One region of the Paenibacillus sp. J22R160 genome, then DNA from elsewhere that is predicted to be linked to it. Evidence: riboswitches for the same ligand, from Rfam matches in the RefSeq annotation. Region 1 holds a riboswitch; the other holds the start of a gene.
The links. A riboswitch is a leader RNA that binds a small molecule or an ion and turns the genes downstream of it on or off. The one in region 1 is predicted to bind cyclic di-GMP.
Positions count from the first base shown of each region.

Region 2: it holds a riboswitch for cyclic di-GMP, as region 1 does, so the genes downstream of both, AC58UW_RS03205 (hypothetical protein) here and AC58UW_RS08550 (hypothetical protein) in region 1, are expected to answer to the same signal.

Region 1 covers NZ_JCAUAU010000003.1:322,858-328,547, reverse strand. Annotated here, with positions in the region: gene cps2T (beta 1-4 rhamnosyltransferase Cps2T) at 1-95, shown strand, start outside; gene rfbA (glucose-1-phosphate thymidylyltransferase RfbA) at 111-1,004, shown strand; gene AC58UW_RS08555 (hypothetical protein) at 1,067-2,089, shown strand; cyclic di-GMP riboswitch class I at 2,276-2,365, shown strand; gene AC58UW_RS08550 (hypothetical protein) at 2,421-2,639, shown strand; gene AC58UW_RS08545 (stalk domain-containing protein) at 3,129-4,112, shown strand; gene AC58UW_RS08540 (hypothetical protein) at 4,241-4,672, shown strand; gene AC58UW_RS08535 (NAD(P)/FAD-dependent oxidoreductase) at 4,845-5,690, shown strand, end outside.
Region 2 covers NZ_JCAUAU010000001.1:747,598-753,287, reverse strand. Annotated here, with positions in the region: gene AC58UW_RS03215 (4'-phosphopantetheinyl transferase family protein) at 1-564, shown strand, start outside; gene AC58UW_RS03210 (MDR family MFS transporter) at 716-1,942, shown strand; cyclic di-GMP riboswitch class I at 2,043-2,136, shown strand; gene AC58UW_RS03205 (hypothetical protein) at 2,240-2,539, shown strand; gene AC58UW_RS03200 (exopolyphosphatase) at 2,673-3,587, shown strand; gene gloA2 (SMU1112c/YaeR family gloxylase I-like metalloprotein) at 3,661-4,059, shown strand; gene AC58UW_RS03190 (metallophosphoesterase) at 4,380-5,156, shown strand; gene AC58UW_RS03185 (THUMP domain-containing class I SAM-dependent RNA methyltransferase) at 5,354-5,690, opposite strand, start outside.

The DNA of each region.
Region 1 (5,690 bases):
TAGTAAATGAATATGAACAACTCTTCTTAACAACTGAAGTTCAGATGAGTAAATCGTCTGTAATAAAAGAAAGTCCAAAACTTATTAAGCAGTAAAGGAGTCGTTCAATTTTGAAAGGAATTATTTTAGCCGGTGGAAGCGGAACGAGATTATATCCACTCACTAAAACGATATCGAAGCAGTTGCTTCCTATATATGATAAGCCTATGATTTATTACCCATTGTCTGTTTTGATGTTAGCTGGAATCAAAGATATTCTCATCATTTCTACCCCAGAGGACACCCCCAGATTTAAACAATTATTGGGGGGTGGTGAGGATATTGGTATTTCTCTTTCCTACTCGGTTCAACCTTCTCCAGATGGGATTGCACAAGCCTTTATTATTTCTGAAGGCTTTATTGGCGATGATTCCGTCGCATTAATCTTAGGCGATAATCTGTTTTATGGTCACGGACTTACAGAAATGCTTCAAAAAGCGACTGATCGGAGCAGTGGAGCGACAGTGTTCGGTTATTATGTGAATGACCCGGAGCGATTCGGTGTCGTTGACTTTGATGAAAGAGGAAAGGCCATTTCGATTGAAGAGAAACCCAATATACCTCGGTCGAATTATGCAGTCACTGGACTTTACTTCTATGATAATAAAGTTGTTGAGATGGCCAAGAGAATTAGACCTTCCGCTCGTGGTGAACTTGAAATAACTGATATTAATAAAGAGTATCTGCTTCTAGAGCAGTTAAATGTTGAGATACTCGGTAGAGGGTATTCTTGGCTGGACTCCGGTACACATGAATCTTTATTACAAGCTTCACAGTTCATTGAGACCATAGAGAAGAGACAAAGTTTAAAAATAGCATGTCTTGAGGAAATTGCTTTTAATAGAGGATACATATCGCGGGAGCAGCTTTTAAATTTGGCAGAGCCTATGATTAAAAATGAATATGGTAAGTATTTACTGAAAGTAGCCAACCAGGCTGTGAAAAGGAAGCCTATTTATGTCTGATGAGGAAATATATTAAAAATTGAAGTTATGTTAGAACTGCAAGAAATGAGGATGTACCTATTGTGAAAAAATTAAAACCTTGGATCCGCTGGACTTTATGGATAGTTTGTTCGGTATCTATCATATTATTTGTGGCAATAGGATATATTTATTACAAAATTCATTCTATTCAAGTGGAAGATGTGTTGAGACGACACGTACCTATTAGCAATAATGTCGTTGGAAAACAAGGAGAAGGGTTAGAAGATGGTAACAAAACATATTCTGCGACTCTTCCTTCTTTTATTTCTTCCCCTGTTGATAAAGCTAATGAATTTGCATCCAAACCCATCCAATCGCAAGATGCATTAGATGCAGCGGCTATCCTACTCAAATCAGGTCTTAGTCTGAAAGAAGTATATTACTTAACAGGTCAGGCAAGTGATAATCTTTCAAATAATGAAAAACAAAAAATCCGCGATTTACTTCTTTCTAAGCTTACAAAAGAGGAAATAGAGTCACTGAGAGCGATTACTACACCTTATGGAAAGGAGTTAAAAATACTTGACCCTAATTATCCAATTGAGTTAATTGGCGTGTATGACCCGGAAGAACGCAAAAAAATCCTTAGAGAGTTACAGGACAAGGGAAATTCGCAGAAAAGCCAACAAGTCCAACAGACGAATAATATACAAGAGAGTTCTGTTGAAGATGAAAAAGACCAGTTAACGGTTCAACTCCCGCCGTCGCCTGCTCCTACAAATCAGAAGATAGATCCAGCACTTCTCGAAACTTATAACTCCAAATTAACTTCATTGAAAGCCAGCTGCCAAGGAAATATCAACAATCTTGTTTCCGGTGTGGTAAGTGCGAAGAAAGGAAACAAAGATTTAGGTCTTAAAGAACTACAAAGCATGTTTATGCAAAAGTTTGTGGATGCGGAGTCGAAGTGCGATGCTAGCTTTAATGGGATTCTCTCGGATTCAATTAATGCGGGAGTAGGCTCTGCTGAGATTGATGGGTGGAAACAAACCTATTATTCTATGAAGCAAGCAGCGCAAAGTAGTGCAATTGGTCAGATAGAGAAAGCTCTTACAGCTAAGTAGTGCTGAGAGCTCACATGGAAACTGTAGGTGAATCATCATGGTAGGAACTTTCTCGGTATTAAACGGTGGGTGCTGACTTGTATAGTACTTTTGGTTCATTGTTGAATTGAATTAATAGTTCTAATGGCTGATGTCACATTTGTATCGTTTGCTAAAATAATCCTATATACGACAATCACATAAATCGTAAGACAATGGCAAAATTGATGAAAGTCAGTGACGCAAAGCTAAAGGGACTAAACTGGAAAATAACCAGTATGTCAGCCAGCTATCGGATACGGCCTCCGTCTGATTCTTATGTGGAACAAACTATTGGGAGGTAGAGTAGAATATGATTTGGATCATATTAAGTATTCTTTGGATTGTGGGGTGTGTTTTTTATTTTAGTTTATTTGCAATTGCTAAACGAGCAGATCTGATGGCTGAGGCTATGTTTGTAAATGAGATTCATGAACATGTTGGTTCCAATTCTAGTACTCATTGTTCGGCAGAAGAGGGTCAGCGATTTGAAATAGGAAATGAGAGCATTAGAAAAGTCTGTTTATTATAAAATTATTGATTAAGCACCCTATAGGGTGCTTTTTTATGTTTAAGCCTTTTTTAAGAAAGGAAAGTTTACAGGTATTTTGTTAGTAAATAGATAATTACAATCCACAATGGGATTGTAATTAGCAAGCCCCATAAACAGCCTTTAAACAGAAAAATGTGATCACTTTTGTTTTCATCGATACCATTGACCAATATGTCGCACCTCATTGTTTTATGCTTAAATACATTTGAATAGACGTATTAAAAAGAGATGTAGTATTTAACCAATGTAAGCAGCTAATGTGGTAATTCTCATAATTGCTCCTTTTTTCCTGCAAATTTAGATCTCATTTTTAAAATAACTATTTTATGATTAAACAAAGTGATATCAATACCACTTAGAACTTAGGATAGTACTAACTACCTATGTGTTGGCTGATGAAAAATTGATAGCAACCATTTTCAAAAAAATACGTTACAACCCAAATAACTAAACGAGGTGTCCATCTAGGTGAAAAAACATATCAAAGCAGCAGCAGGATTATCATTAGCTCTATTAATGGGAATGAGTACCGTGGCATCCGCCGCACAAACACCTGTTGATGTGGATGTATATCAAGTCCCAATGCACTTCACATTCGACGGTAAAGAATACGCGCCGCCGGAAGGTCAAATGGGTTTTATCTATGAAGGCAGTACTTATGTCCCGATCAGATTCATCTCTTATTCTTTGGATAAGGCAGTGAAATGGGACGCGGATACATACACTGTCACGATTTCCGAACCTAAAGAAACAGACAAAATTAACATCAAAGAGTACAAGCTCAACACGCAGGTTTATTCGAAAAGCAATGAAAAGGTAGACAAAACAAAGTTAGTATCCAGCAAACTAAATGTATACAAGGAGAAGGTTGCCTTTATTTTCGATGGTGTCGCGAAGAGCCCTTCTGAGGATTTACCAGGTTATATCTTCGACAGTAGTCTCTATGTGCCTATTCGTTTCTTCTCTGAGTCTGTGGGCAAAACGATTAGTTGGGATCCTGTGACCTATACGGTTTCAGCTGTGACGGCTCCGGATAAGAAGGATCCTGAGGTGAAGATACCGGAGACTCCTAAACCGGATCCTCAAGCTCCAGCAGCTGGAGGCGGAGGTGTAATCGGTGGTGGTGGCAGCGGAGGTGTAACGAAACCTTCGTATGATTCGATTACATCCGATACGGTGGCACAGTTATTACAGCTTCAGAAGAAAAGCCAGGATGAACTCACAGCGCTAAAGGATCAATATAAAATAACAAAAGATCAAAGTTTACTTGAAGAGGCAAATTCGAAAATCGCTCAAACGGATGAGGTTTTCAATCAAATGATGAACGATTTGACCACGAAGTTATCGGATAATGGATATGATACAAAGATTGTTGATACGTTTAGGGATGCCTATGAACAAAAAAAAGCGAGTGCTGAGGCAGATGCAAAAGCGGATGTCGAATTCAATTAACTAAGTAGCCGGGAACCTTCTGTAAATAGAGGGTTCCAGGTTTATTTTTCGCCCAATTTCAGCGAACTATTCACCAACTAGGCATTCACACACATACAGTGTATTAGGCATTTCAACTATACAAGAATGTGAGTGATCCTTTAATGACGAGACCTGAAGAACAAGAATTTCGTCCGCCGGTTGGTGGCGGTTTACATGGCGGAGGCATCGGACACGGTGGCATTGGTGGCCCTGGGCATGGCGGTATTGGCGGTGTTGGTGGAATCGGTGGCCCTGGGCATGGCGGTATTGGTGGTATTGGTGGCATAGGGCACGGTGGTATTGGTCATGGCCCTGGATTCGGACCTGGATTTGGTCACATTGGCCCCGGTTTCGGCGGCCCTGGATTTCATGGCGGTTTCTACCCCGGCGGCGGTTTCAACAATGCACTTCCATGGGTAGTAGCCCCACTTCTATACGGTGCGGCTGATCCCTACTATCCATATCCTCCTTACGGATATCCTTACCCCTACCCGCCTAATCCTTACTATCCATATGCCCCAGGCTATCCTGGCATTTAACACGATCGTTAGAACCGAGGACATTCTCTGAAGAGAATCCTCGGTTCTTTTTCTTATTTATAATAATTATTAAAAAGTATTGACTTTCATTTTAATTTATTTATAATAATTATTATCTGATATCGATTATCAGTGGACAAGCAGTTGAGCGGATAGAAAGGGTGCAGCGGCGATGTACGATGTCATTATTATTGGAGCAGGTCCGGCAGGAGCTTCAGCTGCCATATATACATCTAGAGGGAACTTGAAGACGCTGGTGATTGACAAGGCGCCGAACACGGGAGCTTTGGCCATCACGCACAAAATTGCGAATTATCCAGGCGTGACTGGAGAATTGTCAGGCAAGGATCTGCTGGATACGATGCGGGAGCAAGCAAAAGGCTTCGGCGCTGAATTCATTCAAACGACAATTACGGCTGTAGATGTGGAAGATGAGACGAAAGTCGTGTTTACGGCGGACGGTATGTATGAAGGCAAATCAATTATCATTGCAACGGGGTCGAAAGGACGCAACCGTATGCTTCCTGGTGAAGAGAACCTGCTAGGGCGTGGCGTTAGTACATGTGCAACGTGTGACGGAGCTTTTTTTGAAGGAAAAACGGTCGCTGTCATCGGTGATTCGGAAGAAGCGCTGGAAGAAGCCCAAGCATTAAGTAAATTTGCTGAAAAGATCCACTTCGTGGTACCGCGCCCCGAGCTGCAAGGCGTTCATCATACCCCGGAGATACCGGGAACGGACATCCTCTATAAAGCCAAACCGCTTGAAGTGATTGGCACCAATAAGGTAGAGGGACTTCGTATTCGCACAGGCGTTGGTACGGAGGAAGTTCTTGAGGTGGATGGCGTTTTCGTCTTCTTATCAGGCAGCAAGCCCGGGACAGACTTCCTGCAGGGCCAAGTTCCGCTGGATGAGGAAGGCTTTATGATTCTCGACAGTTCGATGCAATCATCGGTTCCAGGCGTTTTCGGCGCAGGAGAAGTTAGACGCACACCTGTTAAACAAGCGGTCGTTGCGGCA
Region 2 (5,690 bases), on a different contig from region 1:
TTGCTCCAATTTGTGCTGCGTAACGAACTATGTAGGATTGGAAAAAGAAGACCTAGCGTCATATACAATCCATTAGGAAAGCCATCCCTAAGCGACTGGCCAGATATTACTTTTAATATTTCTCATTCCGGGGAGTGGGTCACTATTGTCCTTGCTTCTTGTGAGGTAGGGATTGATGTTGAAAAGCAAGATCCGCGTTTTGTTAATTTGGAGGAATGTATATTATCTCCTTCGGAACGCAGGGAATATCGTACGATTCAAGATCGTGAGGCCTTTCTTTGTGAACACTGGGCGATGAAAGAAAGCTTCGCCAAACTGATAGGCGTCGGACTTGGTTATCCATTTACGGAGGCATCATTTGATAAGTTCACTGCAAGTGAAGCCGTAACCATTTACGAGAATAAATGCTATTTTTGCAGAACCTTTGTGTTGGATGCGCTGAACAGCGAGAAGCCGTATCATTTAGCGGTTTGCAGTGAAGCCTATAACTTCCCTGATGAGTTGACCATTCTTCCTTTTGATAGTTTAAAATTATGGGCACTCAGTGCCGCGAAAAGTGTTTAAAACAGGCTTCCCGTTCGATTACGGGGAGCCTGCTTTTTATTCGACAAAAAATTATAATTAAGGACACGAATAGCCTTTTTTCGTGTATAATGGGTTCTTGATCTCATTTTCTTAACCTATGGTAAATTAACAGCGAGAGGAGTTCTGACAGATGAATCGGTTACGCGGTTTTCTTGGTTCGTATCATCCGATTGTACATACGTTAATTTTAGGAACGGTTATGGCCAGGGCTGCGTCTTCCATGAGTCTGCCTTTTCTAGCAATTTACTTAGCTAAGCATACGTCGATGAGCGCGGTAATGATCGGGGCCGTTATTGGAATGGGCGCCTTAGCAGGAACAGTTGGAGGATTTATTGGTGGTAACTTATCTGACCGATTCGGCAGACGCGTCATCATGCTGGCTGCTCTTTTTGGATGGGGGGTTGTGTTTCTAGGCTTTAGTATTGTGAAACTGCCGATTTTGTTCATGATGCTGAATATGCTTAACGGCTTGTGCCGCTCCTTCTACGAACCAGTCTCTCAAGCGTTGATGGCGGATTTGACCGAGCCGGCCAAACGACTCAGTGTGTTTTCAATGAGATACATGGCGATTAATGTCGGTGTTGCTGTAGGACCTTTATTAGGGGCCTTTTTTGCAACGATGGATGGCTCACTGCCGTTTCTACTGACTGGAATCGTATATTTTCTCTATGCGGTTACACTTTATGTTCTCCTCATCGTTTTTGGCATTAAGCAAATAGAAGGGGAGAAGAAACAACCGGTTACGTTTGTCTCCGCTTTGCGGGTCATCCAACGTGATGTCACGTTTCGCTACTATATTCTGGGCGGAATTATCGGGGCTATCGGCTACTCGCAAGTCATGGTGACACTATCGCAATATTTGGAACAGAATTTCACTGAAGGTGTGAGAATGTTTGCTGTCCTTATGAGTGTCAATGCTATCGTGGTCATTGCAATGCAGATTCCTCTTACACGGATCTCTGATAAATACACACCACTTGCAGCCATTATTTTTGGCAATTTGATGTTTGCGTTAGGGGATATCGGTTTTGCGTTCTCGCACTCGCTAATTCCAATGATTGCTTCAATGGCGATTTTTACTCTAGGCGAAATTTTGAATTATCCCGCGGCGAGCATGCTGATTGATAAGCTGGCACCTGAGCATATGCGAGGTACTTATTTCGGTGCACAAACCTTAACAAACGTAGGTCACTTTATGGGACCATGGGTTGGAGGCTTTTTGCTTGTGACGTATGGGGGTACTACGCTTTATCTCATCATCGCCTTTGTGACACTTGCGGGCTCACTCTTTTACTGGAAAGGCGCCAATAATCTACAAATGCTTTTGAAAAACAGGTCGAAAAAAGAAATTTTTTGATAGATCTTGCAAAAATAGTTCTTGAGAACTATACGATTTCAAAACAACTTCCCTTATTCTTGAGAGTGTAGTTATTTCTTGCAAAAGACTTCACAACACATCTCGACAATGGCAAAACTGACGAAAGTCAGTGACGCAAAGCTATAGGGGCTACCTTGTTCCTGAAAAGGACTTGTTGCCAGCCAGCTGCCGAGCGATTGGGTATTCAACTTAGAGCCCCTCCGATCGGTACACTATGGTGGGGTTTTTCTCTGTCATAACTTTCATAAACAATGGATAAAAGGAGGACCAAGCAGCATGCAGTCTGAATTACATGAAGAGCAAAAAGTAACATCACTTTGCGGCAATCATGTTGCCCGTTTGGTGCCATCCTCGGATGGACCAAAGCTATTGATTAATTTAGAAGAATACGCACTTAATGAAGCATGTTGGGATGTTGAGATGTTTCAGGGGAGAAGCAACAGCATTTTGATTTTCTACTGGAAAGGTGAAGTTAAGCTTTCCGTGAAAATGCCTCCGATGCCTCAAATTGAGGCTTTTATGACTAGACTCTATCAAATTTTGACGTCCAAATTAAGAACGGTTCAGCCAGTATAGGCGAACTGTTCTTTTTTTTACATCCGAAAAGCCCTGACGACAAAATGATTGTCACAAATCGACAGGTGCTGATATAATGGAACACATAATCATACATAGTTCTTAAGTACTATTCAGTAGGGGGCTTTGCGTTATGAGATTAATTACGCGTTCGGATTTTGACGGTTTAGTATGCGCAATGCTTTTCAGAAAGTTAAACATGGTTGATGAAATGAAATTCGTTCATCCCAAAGATATGCAGGATGGTTTGATCGAGGTTACCGAGAACGATATTTTGGCCAATGTGCCTTATGTTGCAGGCTGCGGATTATGGTTTGATCACCACTCCAGCGAACTTGAGCGGATGGGCGAAAAGGTGGCATTCAAAGGGGAAACCCGCATTGCACCAAGTGCAGCACGCGTCGTTTATGATTATTATGGAGGGCAAGAAACCTTCGGTGATATTGACGATATTATGCAAGGCGTAGATAAAGCGGATGCAGCACAATTTAGTAAAGATGATATTTTGAACCCATCCGGTTGGGATTTGTTGTCATTCATCATGGATGCTCGGACGGGTTTAGGACGTTACCGGGACTATCGAATTAGCAATTATCAGCTTATGGAAGAGCTTGTGGATCATTGCGACGTGATGACGGTTGATCAAATTATGGAGCTTCCGGACGTGAAGGAACGGGTGGAACGGTATTATGAACTAGATGCTCAGTACCGTGAAATGCTTATTAAGCATACCTGTACAGAAGGAAATGTGATCATAACGGATCTTCGGGACGTTGAAACGATCTATCCCGGCAACCGATTCATGGTTTACGCGCTTTTTCCAGAGCAGAATGTATCCATATGGATCGTGGACGGGCGCAATAAACAAAATTGCGTATTTGCTTGCGGGCACAGCATCGTGAATCGCTCCTCCCAAACGAACATCGGGACTTTGATGCTCCAAAATGGCGGAGGAGGTCACCACGCAGCAGGCACTTGTCAGGTTGAATATGCGCAAGCTGAGAATATTTTGAAGAAAATTGTTGAAACGATGAGAGCAGACGGATAAAATAATAAACGAACCGCAGGATGGGGAGTTCCCGGAATGCGGTTTATTTACGGAGCCGGGGGGGGGCGTGTTAGTGAAAATCGATCGCATTCATCATGTGGCTATTATTAGCTCGAATTACGAACGGTCGAAGCATTTCTATGTTGAACTACTAGGAATGACGATCGTCAATGAGTCGTACCGGGCAGAACGTGATTCCTATAAGCTGGATTTGCGCATAGGAGAAACAGAGCAGCAGATCGAATTGTTTTCGTTTCCTAATCCACCATTAAGAGTGAATAGGCCAGAGGCGCGAGGACTTCGGCACTTGGCTTTTGTTGTTGGGAATATGGACGAAACCGTCAAAGAACTAGAAAGCAAGGGAATTGCCGTTGAACCGATACGAATTGATCCCATAACAGGCGATCGGTATACGTTTTTTGCAGACCCCGATGGACTCCCGCTAGAGTTGGTGGAACATGCCGAACGATGATTTATCAAAAAATGAACAAAAAGCGAAATTAGGTTTCGCTATAGGGTGCTTATGGAGTATCCTACTGTCTATTCCACTCTGGGCCATAGTGATTTGGCTTTTGATGAAAAAATAAATCCCTCTAACGCTCAGCTGACCACAAGTCGGAGTAGCGATAGGGATTTTTTTATTGGATATCGGCGGTAAATAGGGGACTCCTCCCAAAATAAGGAATCATAATTGAACTCTTATACTCATGTGGCATTAATGTATTAACACTATAATAAAAATTAAAATATATGTAATTATTATTTGATACGCTTTTGCTGAGGAGGATGAGCTTGGAAGGAAATTTATTGAACTGCCTTTACTTATTCTTAGTGGTGTTTGCTTGCTACATAATCTTTATTTTACCGACACAATGGCTGAAAATTGAGCGGATTAAATACCCACTTAATCTAAATGTGAGAATTCTACAAATAAGTGATATGCATGTTGAAAGATTAAGAATTAGTCCTTCCAGAATAGCCGCTATTATTAATGATGAAAAACCGGACTATATATTTATTACGGGTGATTTTACCAAATACCGAAAAAGGCTTCCTAGACTAGAAGAGTACCTAAGAGCTATGACTATTTCCAACGTGCCCGTATATTGTGTTCTTGGAAACCATGATTATCAGCAGAAGAATGTAAAAGATATTGTCAAGCTTCTAAGAAAATATGGGTTTCATTTGTTAAGAAACGAGTCGTTACACTTAGAACGATTTGAATTAATAGGAATCGATGATTTCGATTCAGGTAAAAGTGACATTGAAGCTGCGTTTCAAGCTGTTGATGAACGTAAAACAAAACTGATTATTACCCACGATCCTAACGTAGTTCTACACTTAAATAAAGATTTTGACTATTTAATGGCTGGACATCTTCATGGTAAACAATTCAATATTCCATTTTTCTTTCATATCAAAAACGCTGGTAAGCTGCCTAGAATGGGGATTTATAAAGGATTACATAAACATCAATTTGGGGCTTACTACATTACTAAAGGTATTGGGCAGACAGGAATTAATGCAAGATTTCTTGTTAGAAGCGAAGTAACGATGCATTATTTATAAAAAAGTGAGGGTGTCCGTTAGAGTTCAGAATCGGCGATATTTCGCCGAATAAGGCCTCCTGTGCCCGTTAGCCAGGCACGAGACTTATCGGTCTAGAAATATTCTTGGGTTAATGGGTTACCCACGTAAAGATCAAAAAAATTGGCCGCTAAGACGTAAAGTCTCAGCGGCCGATTGCTCATTCCGTGCTATACGCCCTACCTACGCGGAGGAAACGGCCCAAGATACTGATACAGATTACACTCAATCCGTCCGTTAAACAACTTCCGCTTCTTATCAGCGCGGCGGTTCATATAATGCTCGAGCTGTGTGCTCGGGCTGAGAATGAACATGCTCCAAGAAGGCATTGGAGCTGTAAGAGCACCGAGCTCGCGCAGCGCGATCTCGACATCCTTGGCCTCACCAAGCCGCTCGCCATAAGGCGGGTTGGTGATCAAGCAGCCATAGTCGCCGCGCGGGCGGGCTTTGGCCACCGGTTCCACGCGAAGCTGGAACTGCTTCGTCAGCCCAGCCGACTTCGCGGCGGCTTCTGCC